Regions from separate parts of the Staphylococcus sp. GW823-FHT05F06 genome, predicted to be linked through region 2. Evidence: a T-box and tRNA genes for the amino acid it is inferred to sense, from the RefSeq annotation. Region 2 holds a T-box; the other holds one or more tRNA genes.
What was found. A T-box is a leader RNA that pairs with one kind of tRNA and senses whether it is charged. The one in region 2 lies ahead of serS (serine--tRNA ligase), so its partner is inferred to be a tRNA-Ser.
Positions count from the first base shown of each region.

Region 1: it encodes a tRNA-Ser, which carries the amino acid that the T-box ahead of serS (serine--tRNA ligase) is inferred to sense. The anticodon was not compared.

Region 1 covers NZ_JBXAHW010000003.1:173,490-182,716, forward strand. The annotation lists gene gltB (glutamate synthase large subunit) at 1-481, shown strand, start outside; gene AC1Q7N_RS03595 (glutamate synthase subunit beta) at 499-1,962, shown strand; tRNA gene AC1Q7N_RS03600 (tRNA-Ser) at 2,025-2,117, shown strand; gene AC1Q7N_RS03605 (LysR family transcriptional regulator) at 2,195-3,016, opposite strand; gene AC1Q7N_RS03610 (YeiH family protein) at 3,131-4,126, shown strand; partial or broken gene AC1Q7N_RS03615 (trehalose operon repressor) at 4,316-4,536, shown strand; RNA gene ffs (signal recognition particle sRNA large type) at 4,644-4,913, shown strand; gene AC1Q7N_RS03625 (GNAT family N-acetyltransferase) at 5,284-5,814, shown strand; gene dnaX (DNA polymerase III subunit gamma/tau) at 5,881-7,587, shown strand; gene AC1Q7N_RS03635 (YbaB/EbfC family nucleoid-associated protein) at 7,676-7,993, shown strand; gene recR (recombination mediator RecR) at 8,000-8,596, shown strand.
Region 2 covers NZ_JBXAHW010000003.1:43,598-52,824, forward strand. The annotation lists gene sph (sphingomyelin phosphodiesterase) at 1-771, shown strand, start outside; gene serS (serine--tRNA ligase) at 1,302-2,588, opposite strand; T-box leader at 2,676-2,891, opposite strand; gene AC1Q7N_RS02985 (NAD(P)H-hydrate dehydratase) at 3,434-4,249, shown strand; gene gyrA (DNA gyrase subunit A) at 4,642-7,323, opposite strand; gene gyrB (DNA topoisomerase (ATP-hydrolyzing) subunit B) at 7,360-9,227, opposite strand, start outside.

The DNA.
Region 1 (9,227 bases), 130 kb from region 2:
CTGTATCAGAAATAGTGGTGCAGATGTTGTAGTAGAAGGTATTGGTGATCATGGACTTGAATATATGACAGGGGGACATGTCATTATCTTAGGAGATGTTGGAAAGAACTTTGGCCAAGGCATGAGCGGGGGCGTAAGTTATATTTTCCCTTCTGACGTGGAGAAATTTAAAAAGGTTAATGCGCTTGAAACTTTAGAATTCAGTAGCATACGTTTTGATGAGGAAAAATCTCTTATCAAAGACATGCTTGAAGCACATTTTAAGCATACACGTAGTAACAAAGCACGCCAATTACTTGACCAATTTGACAATATTGAAAAGTTAGCAATTAAAGTTATTCCGAAAGATTACAAATTAATGATGCAAAAAATTGATTTGAAAAAACGTCAAATGGAACGTGAAGATGAAGCAACACTGGCAGCGTTTTATGATGACAGAGAAACAATTGAACAAGAGCTACAGCCAGCAGTCATTTATTAAAGAAGTGAGGGATTATCATGGGCGAATTTAAAGGATTTATGAAATATGATAAACAGTCGCTATCAGAATTGTCTTTGGTAGACCGTCTTTCGAATCATGAAGCGTTTCAACAACGCTTCACTAAAGAAGATGCTTCGATTCAGGGTGCGCGCTGTATGGATTGTGGAACACCTTTTTGTCAAACTGGGCAATCTTATGGAAGAGAAACAATAGGATGCCCTATTGGTAATTATATACCTGAGTGGAACGACTTAGTCTATCATCAAGATTTTAAAGCTGCTTACGAAAGATTGAGAGAGACGAATAATTTTCCTGAATTTACAGGAAGAGTTTGTCCTGCACCATGTGAGCAATCATGTGTTATGAAAATTAATAGAGAATCCGTGGCGATTAAAGGTATTGAACGTACAATTATTGATGAAGCATATGAGAATGAGTGGGTTCATCCCGCATATCCTGAAGATCATAAAGACCAACGAGTTGCTATCGTAGGTAGTGGTCCAGCGGGACTTACAGCAGCTGAAGAATTAAACTTTAAAGGCTATAAAGTTACTGTTTATGAAAAGGCGCATGAACCAGGCGGCTTGCTAATGTATGGTATACCAAATATGAAACTAGATAAAGACGTAATACGTCGACGTGTATCACTTATGAAAGATGCTGGGGTTTTATTTAAAACAGGCGTTGAAATTGGCGTCGATGTGAGCCGTGAAACACTTGAAGAAAATTATGATGCTATTATTTTATGCACAGGTGCTCAAAATGCGAGAGATTTACCATTGGAAGGACGAATGGGCTCTGGTATTCATTTTGCAATGGACTATCTTACTGAACAAACACAGTATCTAAATGGTGAGATTGAAAGTTTGAGCATTACTGCTAAAGATAAGAATGTAATTATTATAGGTGCTGGTGATACTGGTGCAGACTGTGTAGCGACAGCATTACGTGAAAACTGTAAATCTATTGTTCAATTTAATAAATATACGAAACAGCCTGAAGAGATTACTTTTGAAAGTAATACTTCCTGGCCATTAGCAATGCCTGTTTTCAAAATGGATTATGCGCATAAGGAATATGAAGCTAAATTTGGTCAAGAACCAAGAGCCTATGGTGTACAAACAATGCGCTATGATGTTGACGAGTTAGGAAATGTTAAAGGCTTATATACACAAATATTAAAAGAAACGCCTGATGGCATGGTGATGGAAGATGGACCAGAACGATTTTGGCCGGCTGATTTAGTCTTATTATCTATAGGGTTTGTTGGTACTGAAACCACTGTTCCGCATGCGTTTGATATACACACCGAGCGTAATAAAATTGTAGCTAATGATACAAATTATCAAACTAATCACGCTAAAATATTTGCTGCAGGAGATGCAAGACGAGGTCAGAGTTTGGTTGTTTGGGCAATAAAAGAAGGTCGTGAAGTAGCACATTCTGTTGATCAATACTTAAGTAAAGAAGTTCTAGTGTAAACTCAAGAATAATTATATTGACTTTTAATTAAAGTCATTATATTATTGTTATTGTGTTAATTGGAGGAATACCCAAGTCCGGCTGAAGGGATCGGTCTTGAAAACCGACAGGGCCTTAACGGGCCGCGGGGGTTCGAATCCCTCTTCCTCCGCCATTAGAATTTAAATTCCAAGACTAATAGATACCGAAGAGGCTGGGACATAATTCCTAGCCTCAGATTTTTTATATACTCTACTTCATAATCATTTCAATGACAGCTCTAATATTTTCACCTATATATTTATCAACATGTTGAGCAAGGTAATAGTGACGTTTCACATTTAAAGTTGTTATCATTAATTTTTCATAATCTTCTGGATGAAGTGCTGATTTTGAAATAATTGCAAACCCATTTCCAGCCTCTACCATTTGTTTAATAATCTTAATATTGTTAATTTCTATCAAATATGGATTTAATTTCAACTCAGAAAGACCTACTTCCTGATAAAACCTTGTTCCAGACCCTTTTTCTCTAACGAAACATATATCCATTCTAGGTTGAATCGATTTTTTGTAAATATACACCATTTCGTCTTCCATTATTTCCTTACATTTTATTGCATTGTCTTGAATTTCCTTTTCTACAATACCTATATCTACTCTGTTGTGTTTAATATCATTTATAACAGAATCTGAATTATTAACACGTAAATGAATATGTAACTTAGGGTATTGTTGCATAAGACTGGTAAGCTGTTCTGATAATAAATATTCACCATATGTATAACTGCTTCCAATTGTTAAGGTGCCTGAGATGATTTCAGATTCCGATGTTAAGTTTTGCCATAATTCTTGTTCAATACTTTCCCGTTGCAATGCGTATTGTAATAGCTTTTCGCCATCTCTAGTTAGTTTTAAATATGGAGATTTAAATTCAAATATTTTAACATTATATTTTAATTCTAAACGTTTAATATCACGACTCACAGAAGGCTGCGAAGTATATAAATTTTCTGCTGCTCTAGTAAAACTTTCTGTTTTCATTACTTCAATTAATACCTTATACGGATCCATGCATCATTCTCCTTTAATTCTAATATAACATTTTTGATATATATACTATACTTATTATTTATTTAACGCTATAACAATAACGTGCTAAGATTTCATATCGAGGTGAAAGTACATATGAAATCAATAACGCAGGCTTCATTTATGAAAGGTAATATGTTTACATTTACGATTGCAATAATCAGTTATATATTAGCTAAATTTCCTATTTTACATACGATTGGGGCGTTAGCTATTGCCATCATTTTTGCGATGATATACCGCCAAGTCATAGGTTATCCTGAGCATATTCGCCCAGGTATTACGTTTGCATCGAAACGTTTATTAAAATTTGCGATTATCTTATATGGGTTAAAATTAAATATGGGAGATATTCTAGGTAAAGGTTGGAAATTACTACTTATTGATATTATCGTAATTATCTTTTCAATAAGTTTAACTTTACTTTTGAATCAAATTATTAAAGGAAATAAAGATATCTCTATACTACTTGGTATTGGTACAGGAGTATGTGGAGCTGCAGCTATTGCAGCTACAGCACCAATCTTAAAATCTAAAGAAAAAGACATTGCAATAAGTGTAGGTATTATTGCACTAGTTGGAACTATATTTGCACTTATTTATACAGCTATCGAGGCTATTTTTAACATACCTACTATAACTTATGGTGCTTGGACAGGTATCAGTCTACATGAAATCGCTCAAGTCGTTTTAGCAGCAGGTATTGGCGGGTCGGAGGCAATGACATTTGCTTTACTTGGAAAATTAGGCCGTGTGTTTTTACTTATTCCATTAAGTATTGTCTTGATTTTGTATATGCGTTATAAGTCACACTCAAGTCAAGTACAACAAAAAATCGATATTCCTTACTTTCTAATTGGATTTATTATAATGGCTTGTATCAATACATTTGTTCCTATTCCTTCATTACTTATGAATATTATAAATGTTATTACAACGTTATGTATGTTAATGGCGATGGTTGCTCTAGGATTGAATATCGTTTTAAAAGAAGTTATTTCAAAAGCACTTAAACCATTCATTGTGATCTGTATAACTTCAATTTGTCTGTCTGGTGTGACTCTCTTAGTTACGTCTATAATGTTTAAATAAGGTGACATGTTATATGTTTATATTTAAAATAAAAAAGAGGCTAGAAATTATGTCCTAGCTTTTATGTTGTATTTGTAATTTATATATATGAATAAATTTTCAATGTAACTCATTGTGCAGAAAATTTAAATGCTTTTGGAAATAAAGAATTAATGACCGTAGGAGAAATGTCTTCAACGACAATTAATCATTGAAAAGGATTTGAAATTAGATATAAGTTATTCAAGTAAGTCTATTACTTTTAAAACTTTTCCATCTTTTAACTACGGAATTTTTGGTGATCATTTTACACCTTTTACAGCTACTGTCAGAAGTACTGTTTTTTAAAAGTTACCAGATGTTTTCAATATACTATTTCAAAACATTTAGCCACAGAATTTAAGTTCAAAGAATTTTCAAGACGACGATAATTACATTTTAATGAGGTTCAAAAAATTGTCGTGTTTGTCTTTTAAGTGAAGAAGATTAAATTTTTACGCTTGCAAAGAGAGGCAGAATTATAGTAATATAGTTCTTACCGTGCTAGGTGGGGAGGTAGCGGTTCCCTGTACTCGAAATCCGCTTTATGCGAGACTTAATTCCTTTGTTGAGGGCGTATTTTTGTGAAGTCTGCCCGAAGCACGTAGTGTTTGAAGATTTCGGTCCTATGCAATATGAACCCATGAACCATGTCAGGTCCTGACGGAAGCAGCATTAAGTGGATTCTCATATGTGCCGTAGGGTAGCCGAGATTTAGCTGTCGACTTCGGTAACGTTTATGATATGCGTTCGATACAAAGGTGCATGGTTTTTTACTTTAGATTTAAGCAAATTTTTATATAGATAATAAAGATCTAGGTTATGAAACTTAGATGTATAGTCCGATGTGAAGTTATTTAAATTTCATTCAGGGCTATTTTTTTATTTACAATTAAACTAAATATAATAGCTATTGATTTCTATCTTAAGTTGGAGTAGTTACTACGAAGCACTATAATTATTTATCTAAATATTCATTTCAATGTTTGATGTTAAGTGTGATGTTTTACTTCAAGTCATTTTTATTAAATGGATTAATAACGAATAATTTGTTAAAGTTATATCGTTGTAAAATGAAAACCTAGTTAATTAAAAAATTTACGTCGAAATATAGAATGGCTTATTAAAATGGAGGATACATGCATATTTATTTAAGTACTTTAACAGAGGTCGATTATGAAACGTCACTAAATAGTATAGAAAATAATTATAATCTAAATCCAGAATCCAGTTGGCAAGATCGAGCGCGCGTTAAAAATCTAAGAAAACTTGAAAGCTACAATTATGAATTAGAAGTTATAGCTAAGAATGAATTGAATGAAGTTATAGGTCACGTTGTGTTAGCAGAGGTTAAGTTGTCGTCTAAAAACAAAAAAGCGATAGCGTTAGCCATTGGTGCACTGTCAGTAGATAAATCTATTCGAAACCAAGGTTTAGGTCAAGCCCTGTTAAAAGCTGTAGAAGAACGTGCTAAAGAACAAGGCTATTGTGCTATTTTTGTAAATAATCATCCTCAGTACTTTGAGAAATCTGATTATGAAGCAGCCCATTTATATAATATACATATAGAAGAAAAACGAAATCATCAATCATTATTAGTAAAATTTCTAAAACCAGTTCAAAATGAATGGTCTGGAATGACGGTGTATTATCCGGAAGTACTGGATTGATTTTAATTGATAAGAAAATATAAGAGCGTGATATAATAATGAGTAATTGTTAATGGAGGTGCTACGGTGGATTACCAAGCTTTGTATCGTATGTATAGACCGCAAAGTTTTGATGATGTGGTTGGACAAACGCATGTAACTAAAACGCTGCGTAATGCAATTTCAAAAGGTAAACAATCCCATGCATATATTTTTAGTGGTCCGAGAGGTACGGGTAAAACTAGTATTGCAAAGGTTTTTGCCAAAGCTATTAATTGTCTTAATAGTGACGATGGTGAACCTTGTAATGAATGTGCGATTTGTAAAGGAATCACACAAGGTACGAATAACGATGTAATTGAAATTGATGCTGCAAGTAATAACGGTGTAGATGAAATAAGGAATATTAGAGATAAAGTTAAGTACGCACCTAGTGAATCTAAGTATAAAGTATATATTATTGATGAGGTTCATATGTTAACTACTGGTGCTTTCAATGCTTTGCTTAAAACATTAGAAGAACCACCAGCGCATGCTATATTTATCTTGGCAACAACAGAACCACATAAAATTCCACCCACTATTATTTCGAGAGCGCAACGATTTGACTTTAAAGCAATTAGCAGTGACCAAATTATAGATAGACTTAAGTATGTAGCTAATTCTCAATCTTTGGATTACGATGACGCAGCATTAGAATTTATTGCTAAAGCATCAGAAGGTGGTATGCGAGATGCATTAAGCATTATGGATCAAGCAATAGCGTTTGGAGACGAACGACTTACTTTACAAGATGCTTTAAATGTTACAGGTAGTGTTGATGAAGCGGCATTAAATGAGTTATTTAATGACATTGTAAAAAGTGATGTTAAAGCCGCATTTAATAGATATCATCATTTTATTTCAGAAGGTAAAGAAGTCAACAGACTCATTAATGATATGATTTACTTTGTTAGAGATACAATTATGAATAAAACGTCTAACGAATCCGTTCATTTTGAATCACTTATTCATTTCGACTTAGATATGTTATACAGGATGATAGATATCATCAATGATACACTAGTATCCATTAGGTTCAGTGTAAATCAAAGTGTTCATTTTGAAGTGTTGCTAGTTAAACTTGCAGAAATGATTAAGACACAGCCTCAAACTGTACAAAATGTAGCAACAGCATCGGTAGCTAATGAACCAGATAATGAGATGTTATTACAACGTTTAGAACAACTTGAAAATGAGCTTAAAACCTTAAAAGAACAAGGGATCAAAACTAATAAAGTTAGTCAACAACCTAAGAAACCAACACGTACGATTCAACGATCTAAAAATACGTTTTCTATGCAACAAATAGCGAAAGTATTAGACAAAGCAAACAAAGATGATATCAAATTGTTGAAGAACCATTGGCAAGAAGTGATTGATCATGCAAAAAGTAATGATAAAAAGTCTTTAGTAAGTTTGCTACTGAATTCAGAACCAGTAGCAGCTAGTGAAGATCATGTGTTAGTTAAATTTGATGAAGAAATTCATTGTGAAATAGTAAATAAAGATGATGAAAAGAGAAACAATATTGAAAGTGTAGTTTGTAATATAGTTAATAAAACTGTCAAAGTAGTTGGAGTGCCGGCTGACCAATGGCTGAGAGTGAGAGCAGAGTACTTACAAAATCGTAACACCAATGAAACACATCAAAGCGAAAAACAAAGCACACAACAGTCTCAACAAATAGATATTGCTCAAAAAGCTAAAGACTTATTTGGTGAGGAAACTGTACACTTAGTTGATGAAGACTGATACATGACAAGCGATATCTTGGTATGTATAATGTAATAAAAGCTAAATTTTTATAGAAATTGTTTACTATTAAGGAGGAAATGAAATTATGCGCGGTGGCGGAAATATGCAACAAATGATGAAACAAATGCAGAAAATGCAAAAGAAAATGGCTCAAGAACAAGAGAAATTAAAAGAAGAACGCGTTGCTGGAACAGCAGGCGGAGGTATGGTGACTGTTACTGTAACAGGTCATAAAGAAGTTGTAGATGTAGAAATTAAAGAAGAAGCTGTTGATCCAGAAGATATTGAGATGCTTCAAGATTTAGTATTGGCGGCTACAAATGAAGCGATGAATAAAGCAGATGAGTTAACACAACAACGTTTAGGTAAGCATACTCAAGGCTTAAACATCCCTGGAATGTGATGAAATATGCATTATCCAGAACCTATATCAAAGCTTATCGATAGTTTTATGAAACTGCCAGGCATTGGACCAAAGACGGCTCAACGTCTGGCTTTTCATACTTTAGATATGAAAGAAGACGATGTTGTTAAGTTTGCTAAAGCACTAGTTGATGTTAAAAGAGAACTTACCTATTGTAGTGTTTGTGGGCATATTACAGAAAATGATCCTTGTTATATATGTGAAGATAAACAGCGAGATCGTTCTGTCATATGTGTAGTTGAAGATGACAAGGATGTCATAGCAATGGAAAAAATGCGTGAATATAAAGGTTTATATCACGTGCTTCATGGTTCGATTTCACCAATGGATGGTATTGGGCCTGAAGACATCAATATACCTGCATTAGTTGAACGCCTCAAAAACGATGAGGTGAAAGAGCTTATATTAGCTATGAATCCTAACCTAGAAGGCGAGTCTACTGCAATGTATATATCTAGGTTGGTTAAACCAATTGGGATTAAAGTCACAAGACTGGCACAAGGTTTATCTGTAGGCGGCGATTTAGAATATGCTGATGAAGTGACTTTATCTAAAGCAATTGCAGGTAGAACGGAAATGTAATAATATCTACTATTTTAAAGTCTGGGATATAAGTCTATATTCTAGACTTTATTTACATTTAAATAGAAGAAGATTGAACACGCTTATATATGAATCTTCCCAACATAGAGAATTTCACTGAGAAATTCAACAGACAAAGCAAGTTGGGGTTCGGTAATGGATTGAAACAAAGAAGAATATGATAAGATTTCTGTTTCACTTTTTAGAATTCAGACTTATTGAGTTCACGGAAAGGCTTTTATAATTACATTTATTATTAATGAGGATAAGAATCAATCCTTCTTTACCCAAGGATGATGTAAAGTATTTGGAATAAAAAACAAGGATTATAGTAAAATAGTAAAAATATTTTAAAATGAACAACAAAAATAAAGTTTGTGAATAGGGTTTGTATAGGCGTTTAAGTTTTATTTTAGCAACCATTTTTCTGTATAACACGTTTATAATTAAATTTCATACAAAAAAAGTTCGGTTTTTCCTCCGGAGTAATTTGAATTGTTTTTGATAGTGTAATTTTTACTGTTGTTAAAACGAGAATAAGTCTGTATAGTATTTATTTGTTGAGCGAAACAACTTAACGAATCATTAAACAAACGACTAAAATTAATTTCAAAAAGTTGTTGACTTAAAC
Region 2 (9,227 bases):
AATCAAGATGTCGTGATTCTAAATGAATTATTTGATAAAAAAGCTTCAAAAAGATTGTTAACACGTCTACATTCACAGTACCCTTATCAAACACCTATCGTTGGTAAAGGTACAGAAGGTTGGCAAAATACTTCTGGTACTTATAGAAAAATTAAAAAAGTAAGTGGTGGCGTTGGTATTGTGAGTAAATGGCCTATCGTACAACAAGAACAACATATTTATAAAAAAGGTTGTGGGGCTGATATGGCAGGTAATAAAGGCTTTGCCTACATTAAAATTAATAAGAATGGCAAATACCACCATATTATCGGAACACATCTACAAGCTGAAGATCCAACATGCTTTAAAGGAAAAGATAAAGACATTAGACAGAGTCAAATGAGTGAAATTAAACAGTTTATCAAAGACAAGAATATCCCTAAAAATGAACCCGTCTATATCGGTGGTGACTTAAATGTCATTAAAGATTCAGATGAATATCAACAAATGGCAAATAACTTAAATGTTTCATTACCTACTCAATTCGATGGTAATGCATATAGTTGGGATACTAGCAGTAATAGTATTGCGAAATATAATTATCCTAAATTAGAACCTCAACACTTAGATTATATTTTATTAGATCATGACCATGCACAACCAAGCTCATGGCATAATGATACACATAGAGTGAAGTCACCAGAATGGTCCGTGAAATCTTGGGGAAAAACATACAAATACAATGATTACTCAGATCATTACCCACTCTCAGGCTATGCATCAAATGAATAGGACGATTGATACATTTAATTATTAAATTTTAATATTTAGAATAGGAGCTATATGAAACATTGGCATTATACTTCGAATTTCATATAGCTTCTTTATGATATTATTTTATGGTTATATAAAAATAAACGTTGTTTGACAAACTAAGTTAAATATTTTGAATATGAATGATAACGTTTAAAAAATCAATTTCCACTATTTTATATTTTTACAGGCGTTATCTAAAAGATAAATACTTGCTACTTCATGTACTATTTTCATGATTTTATAACTCAATCTATGACAATAAATATTCACTATTTTTTAGACATTCGTTTGTGTGACGTCAGACAACCGTATCTATAAAATCGCTTTTATACCAGTATTTTAAATCGTGAAAATCATTTTAAACTATTTTAGACATCCATCCCTAATTGAATATAAAAATACCAATTTCGCCTTTATATATTAAAAAACTGTCGATAAGTTTATAGAATCTTATCGACAGTTAAATAACTTTTTAATATTGTAATCATCTAGTTAAGTTTATATGATTATTTGATTGGTTTTTCAATTTTAGTTTTGCCACCCATAAATGGTACTAATGCTTCAGGAATTGTTAATGTACCATCTTCGTTTTGATAGTTTTCAACGATGGCTGCAAATGTACGACCTACTGCTAAACCACTACCATTTAATGTGTGTACTAATTCTGGTTTAGAAGCAGCATCACGTTTGAATCTGATATTTGCGCGACGTGCTTGGAAATCAGTACAGTTAGAGCAAGAACTGATTTCTTTATAATCATTGTAACTTGGTAACCAAACTTCTAGATCATATGTTTTACTAGCACTGAAACCAATATCGCCAGTACATAAGATAACACGACGGTATGGTAAACCTAATTCTTCAAGAATAGCTTCAGCATTTTGTGTCATTTCTTCTAAAGCATTCCAAGAATCTTCAGGTTGTACAATACGAACCATTTCAACTTTATCAAATTGATGTAAACGAATTAACCCTCTTGTATCTCTACCAGCTGATCCTGCTTCACTACGGAAACATGCAGTTTGAGCTGTAAATAATTCAGGTAGTACACCTGGTTGAATAATTTCATCTCTATAGAAGTTTGTTAAAGGTACTTCTGCAGTTGGAATCGTATATAAGCCTTCTTTTTCAACTTTAAATAAATCTTCTTCAAATTTAGGTAATTGACCTGTTCCAAACATCGTATCAGCATTCACTAATTGTGGTGTCATCATTTCAGTATAACCATGTTGCGTTGTATGTTTTGTCAACATGTAGTTCATTAAAGCACGTTCAAGTAATGCGCCATCTTTAGTTAAGTATACGAAACGAGCACCAGATACTTTAGCAGCACGTTCAAAGTCAGCCATTTTTAATTCTTCAACTAAATCCCAATGCGCTTTAGGTTCAAATTCAAAATCACGTGGCGTACCCCATTTTTTAACTTCAACGTTTTCTTCATCAGAAGCACCTTGAGGTACGTCTTCATTAATTAAGTTAGGAATACGAATTAAGATATCTCTAATTTTAGTATCTACTTCATTAAGTTGATTATCGATATCTTTAATTTCATCACCTAAATGACGCATCTCAGCAATGACGTCATCAGCGTCTTCTTTATTACGTTTCTTTTGAGCTATTTCTTCGCTCACTTTATTTCTTTTCGCCTTCATCTCTTCAGTTTTACTGATTAATTCACGGCGTTGTTCATCTAATTCTAAAACTTGGTCGACAACTTTAGGATCGTCGCCTCTTAATTCAATTTTGCTCTTCACTTTCTCAGGTTCATTTCTAAATAAACGAATGTCTAACATGTAACCTTCATCCTTTCCCAAATAAAATATATTCAATTTTATGGATGACTTCGTGTGATAAAACAATAAAAAAAGACCACATCCCAGACAAGGGACGTGGTCTACGCGTTGCCACCCTATTTAACAATTTCAAGTAAATTAAAACCATTTACCTCAAATTGCGCTTAACTAAAATAACGGTTATTACCGATTGTTCACATATAGTAGGTAGATTCACATGAATGTCGATTACTTGTTCTCACTTACCACAAGCTCTCTGAAATCGAACTATCTATGCTACTTGTCCTACGAACAATACTTTATTAACTTAATTTTAATATAGCAAAGTCATTATCATATTTCAAGTTATTTTAAATTTGCAACAATTACGTCATATTTAGATGTGCTTATATGCAACACTTTTTAAATCATTTGTGTCCCGCTTCTACAACTTGTTGAAACTGAATATCTTGTTCTGTGTAATAGTAGATACATTGTGACGATATACATACAATTTTTCTCGGATGAGCGGCGAGAGAATTTCAACATTATTATAATCAACTGCTTGTAATGTCACCTTACGTTCTATTTCCATTTAATATTTTTAATTAAATAAATAAAACTGCTACATTATGCTATCGGTCTACTAAAATAATGAATCATACATGACGATGTAAAAAGAGTTTCATTTAACTATTGACGAATGTCAGATACAGGTATAGTATTCTTAATTGTATTTAGAAGAGATGATTTAAAATCACATGTAAACAATTGTTTGAAATAAATAAAAAGATTCGTGAAATAAAAAGCAAACATAAGACTTGCAACATTTTAAGAAATAACATGTTATGGGAGGTTATGTCGTTATGAAAACGTTAGATTCTGTTAATATTCCTATAAGAAAAGACGAAACACATAAAGGTGACTATGGTAAAATTTTATTAATCGGTGGATCTGCTAATATGGGGGGCGCAATCATGCTTGCTGCACGCGCTTGCGTTTATAGTGGAAGTGGACTCATTACTGTAGCAACACATCCAAATAATCATGCTGCGCTACATTCTCGTTGTCCTGAGGCGATGGTTATAGATATTAATGATACTAAAATGCTTACAAAAATGATTGAAGCAACCGATAGTATCCTTATCGGTCCAGGTCTTGGAGTAGATTTCAAAGGTAACAATGCCATCACGTTTTTACTTCAAAATATACAACCTCATCAAAATTTAATTGTTGACGGAGATGCTATAACAATATTCAGTAAGTTGAAACCTCAAATTCCTACATGTCGTGTTATATTCACACCACATCAAAAGGAATGGGAGCGTTTGAGCGGTATACCTATTGAAGAACAAACTTATGAACGCAACCTTGAAGCGGTAGAACGTATTGGCGCGACAGTAGTATTAAAACAACATGGTACGGAAATCTATTTCTGCAATGATGATGTCTATAAATTACCTATTGGCACACCTGCTATGGCTACAGGTGGTATGGGCGATACACTTGCGGGCATGATTACAAGTTTCGTAGGCCAATTTGATAACTTTAAAGAAGCCGTTACAAGTGCAACTTACATGCATAGTTTTATCGGTGAAAAATTATCTGACACAATGTATGTTGTTCCACCTTCACGTCTGATAAGTGAAATTCCGTATGTGATGAAACAACTTGAAGGTTAACAGATATCAGAATTAATTACTGTGCTTATCAGTACTGGTAAATTGAGAAGGTACATTGTTGAGAGGGACAGTTACATTTTAGACACTCTCTATTGAAGGGGGTCTAAATGTATGAAAATGATTATTCATTTATCCTCGATGCATGGTGCTACAGAAGTCATAAAGGACAAATCAATTTAATATAAACAAGAAATTAAAAAATGCATGAGACATAGCTATGTCTCATGCATTTTAGCGTATTGGACGTCGATGACTGAGTTAGAAAATAACCTCATTACAACTCTAGTCCGACTTCCCTATATAAACTTTTGTTCATAAAATCTACAGATAGTTTAATTAAGAGTTACGGGCAGAACAACGAACCCTATGTTTCTGTCTTACTCCCTTTTTAATTATTCATCACTATCTTCTTCATTATCTGAAGCACTCTCGATATCTTCATTCACTCTATCCATAAAATCTTGTCTGATATCAATACGATCATCATTTTCAGGAGATTCTACAGATTCCATTTCTGCATCACCTTCTGTATGAATCGCATTGCCTGGTGTCTGATCATCCACTACCTCTTCTACATCTGCTGTTTCAGTAGTAGTAGATTGTTGCGCTTCATCTGCATTTTCCTCATTATCGTCTTCTTCGTTTACTTTAGCAACAGTAGAAACAAATTGACCATCTCCGAGTTTCATAAGGCGTACACCTTGTGCTGCACGTCCATTTTGAGAAATATCATGAACGTCAAGACGAATAATAACACCAGCGTTAGTTACAACCATTAAATCCTCTTCACCGGTTACAGTTGTGATACAAACGATGTTACCATTACGCTCGGTAATTGTCGCAGTTTTGATTCCTTTACCACCACGATTTGATAAACGATATTCGCTAACAGGTGTACGTTTACCGTAACCATTTTCAGTAACTACTAATACTTCATCTTCACTTTCTGAATCTGCAACATCAAGACCAACGACAGTATCCCCTTCACGTAGAGAAATACCTTTCACACCTGCTGCTGTACGGCCTAATGGGCGTAATGTAGATTCAGAAAATCTAATTAATGATGCATGTGCAGTTCCAATAAGAATATCTTCATTACCTGTTGTTAGACGTACTGCAATTAATTCATCATCTTCTTTAAAGTTAATTGCAATTTTACCGTTTTTGTTAATACGGGAGAAGTTACTTAATGATGAACGTTTAACGATACCTTGTTTTGTCGCGAATACGAGATAATCTTCTTCACTTTCAAGGTCTTTAACTGCAATCATCGTACTTATTGTTTCGTCATTTTCGAGTTCAATCGCATTAATAATAGGTATGCCTTTGGATTGACGTGACAACTCAGGAACTTCATAACCTTTGAGTTTATATACACGACCTTTATTCGTAAAGAACAGAACATGATCATGTGTACTCATTGTTACCAATTGACTAACGAAGTCCTCATCCAACGTGTTCATACCTTGTATGCCACGACCACCACGATTTTGAGAACGATATGTAGATACTGGTAAACGTTTAATATAGTTATTATGACTTAATGTAATAACAATTTGTTCTTCAGGGATTAAGTCTTCATCTTCAAGATCTTCTAGACCACCTAATTGAATTTCAGTGCGACGTTCATCGCCGAAACGTTCTTTAATTTCAGTCAATTCATCACGAACTAATTGTAATAGTACTTCTTCATCAGCTAAAATCTCTTCTAACTCTTTAATATATTCTAGAAGTTCATTATACTCAGATTCTATTTTATCTCTTTCTAATCCAGTTAAACGTCTTAAACGCATATCTAAAATTGCTTGAGCTTGACGTTCAGTTAGTTTAAAACGCTCTTGTAAACTTGCCATCGCAATTTTATCAGTGTCCGATTCACGAATTGTTGTGATAATTTCATCAATATGATCTAGTGCTATTCGTAAACCTTCTAGAATATGGGCACGGTCTCTTGCTTTTTTAAGATTATATTCAGTACGTCGTCTAACCACTGTTTTTTGGTGTTCTAAGTAATGGATAAGTGCTTCTTTTAAATTGATTAGTTTAGGTCTACCATTCACTAAAGCAATCATATTCACACCAAATGATGTTTGTAATGGAGTTTGTTTATATAAATTATTTAAAATAACACTCGCATTTGCATCTTTACGTACATCAATAACTACTCTTACACCTGTACGCAAACTTGTTTCATCACGTAAATCTGTAATACCGTCGATTTTCTTATCTCTAACTAACTCTGCGATTTTTTCAATCATACGCGCTTTATTGACTTGGAAAGGTATTTCCGTTACGACAATACGTTGACGGCCACCACCACGTTCTTCTATTTCAGCACGAGAACGCATTTGAATTGACCCACGACCTGTTTCATAAGCTCGACGAATACCACTTTTCCCTAGTACTAAACCGGCTGTAGGAAAATCAGGACCTTGGATGTCTTCCATCAGCTCATTAATTGTGATGTCTGGATTCTTACTTAAACTGAGCACACCATCAATAACTTCAGTTAAATTGTGGGGAGGAATATTTGTAGCCATACCTACGGCAATTCCTGCCGCACCATTTACTAGTAAGTTAGGGAAACGTGCAGGTAAGACTGACGGCTCTCTTTCATTACCATCATAGTTGTCAATAAAATCAATTGTGTCTTTGTTGATATCACGTAAAAGTTCTAATGTTATTTTAGTCATACGTGCTTCGGTATAACGCATTGCGGCTGCCCCGTCACCATCCATAGAGCCAAAGTTACCTTGACCATCTACAAGTGGATAACGATAACTAAAGTCTTGGGCCATTCTTACCATTGCTTCATAAATTGAAGAATCACCATGAGGGTGATATTTACCCATGACATCCCCGACTATACGTGCAGATTTCTTATAAGGTTTATCGGGCGTCATACCTTGTTCATTTAAACCATAAAGAATACGACGATGTACTGGCTTTAATCCGTCTCTAACATCAGGTAATGCACGAGAAACGATAACACTCATAGCATAGTCTAAGAATGATTCACGCATTTCACTGGTTATATTTCGTTCATTAATTCTTGATTGAGGTAATTCAGCCATCAAGAGATCCTCCTTCAAAAGTTCAGTTCATAGTGTCTAGAAATCTAGGTTGGCATAAACTGCATTGTCTTCGATAAATTGTCTGCGATTTTCTACTACATCGCCCATTAACATTTCAAATGTTTGGTCTGCATCAATTGCATCTTCAAGTCTCACTTGCAACATAGAGCGATGTTCAGGATTCATAGTCGTTTCCCATAATTGGTCTGCGTTCATTTCACCAAGACCTTTGTAACGTGCAATTGACCATTTTGGTGACGGGTTTAATTCTTGTTTCAACTTGTCTAGTTCTCTATCGTTAAATACATAATATTTTTGTTTTCCTTGTGTTAGTTTATATAAAGGCGGCTGAGCAATATAAACGTAGCCCGCTTCAATTAAAGGTCTCATGAAACGATAGAAGAATGTAAGTAATAACGTACGTATATGTGCACCATCAACATCGGCATCAGTCATGATTACGATTTTATGATAACGTGCTTTTGATATATCGAATTCTCCTCCAATACCCGTACCAAATGCAGTAATCATTTGACGAATTTCGTTATTGTTTAAGATACGATCTAAACGTGCTTTTTCCACATTCAAAATTTTACCTCTTAAAGGTAAAATGGCTTGTGTTCTTGAATCACGACCAGATTTAGTAGACCCCCCGGCAGAGTCACCTTCTACCAAGAAAATTTCACTTTCTTCAGGGTTCTTACTAGAACAATCTGCCAATTTACCTGGTAAGCTTGAAACGTCTAATGCTGATTTACGACGCGTAACTTCACGTGCTTTTTTGGCAGCCACACGTGCGCGTGAAGCCATAATACCCTTTTCAACAATAATGCGTCCTACAGATGGATTCTCATATAAGAAACGTTCAAAGTGTTCAGAAAATAATCTATCAACAACTTGACGTACTTCAGAGTTTCCTAATTTTGTTTTTGTTTGTCCTTCAAACTGAGGATCGCCATGTTTAATTGATACGACTGCTGTTAAACCTTCTCGTGTATCTTCACCTGAAAGTCTATCTTTATCCTCTTTAATAATCTTACTTTGCGTACCATAGCTATTTAAAACGCGTGTTAAAGCACGTTTAAAGCCATCTTCATGCGTACCACCCTCGTATGTATGAATATTATTCGCATACGTTAATAAGTTGGTTGCATATCCACTGTTATATTGAAGTGCAATTTCCACTTCAATATCGTCTTTAGACTGATGGATATATATAGGTTCATCGTGAAGAGGTTCTTTATTCTCATTTAATAAATCTACATAGGATTTAATCCCGCCTTCATAATGATATGAGTCTTCTCTAACTTCCTCTTCCCTTTCATCTTTTAAAGTAATTTGAATACCTTTATTTAAGAAAGCAAGCTCACGTATACGCTTTTGAAGTGTTTCATAGTTATAAACTGTTGTTTCTGTAAAGATTTCTTTATCGGCTTTGAATCGAATAACTGTACCTGTTTTATCTGTATCGCCAATTTCTTTAAGATCAAATTGTGGCACACCTTGTTTATAGGCTTGATGATAAATCGTGCCATTACGATGTACATAAACTTCAAGATCTTGTGAGAGTGCATTAACAACTGAAGATCCAACACCGTGAAGACCGCCAGATACTTTGTATCCGCCACCTCCAAATTTACCCCCAGCGTGAAGTACAGTTAATATAACTTCGACAGCAGGGCGTCCCATCTTTTCTTGAATATCAACAGGAATACCACGGCCATTGTCAGTAACTTTAATCCAATTGTCTTTCTCAATTATAACTTCAATATGACTAGCATAACCTGCTAATGCCTCGTCAATACTATTATCAACAATTTCCCATACTAAATGGTGCAACCCTCTTTCTGAAGTTGAACCAATATACATACCCGGTCTTTTACGAACCGCTTCGAGACCTTCTA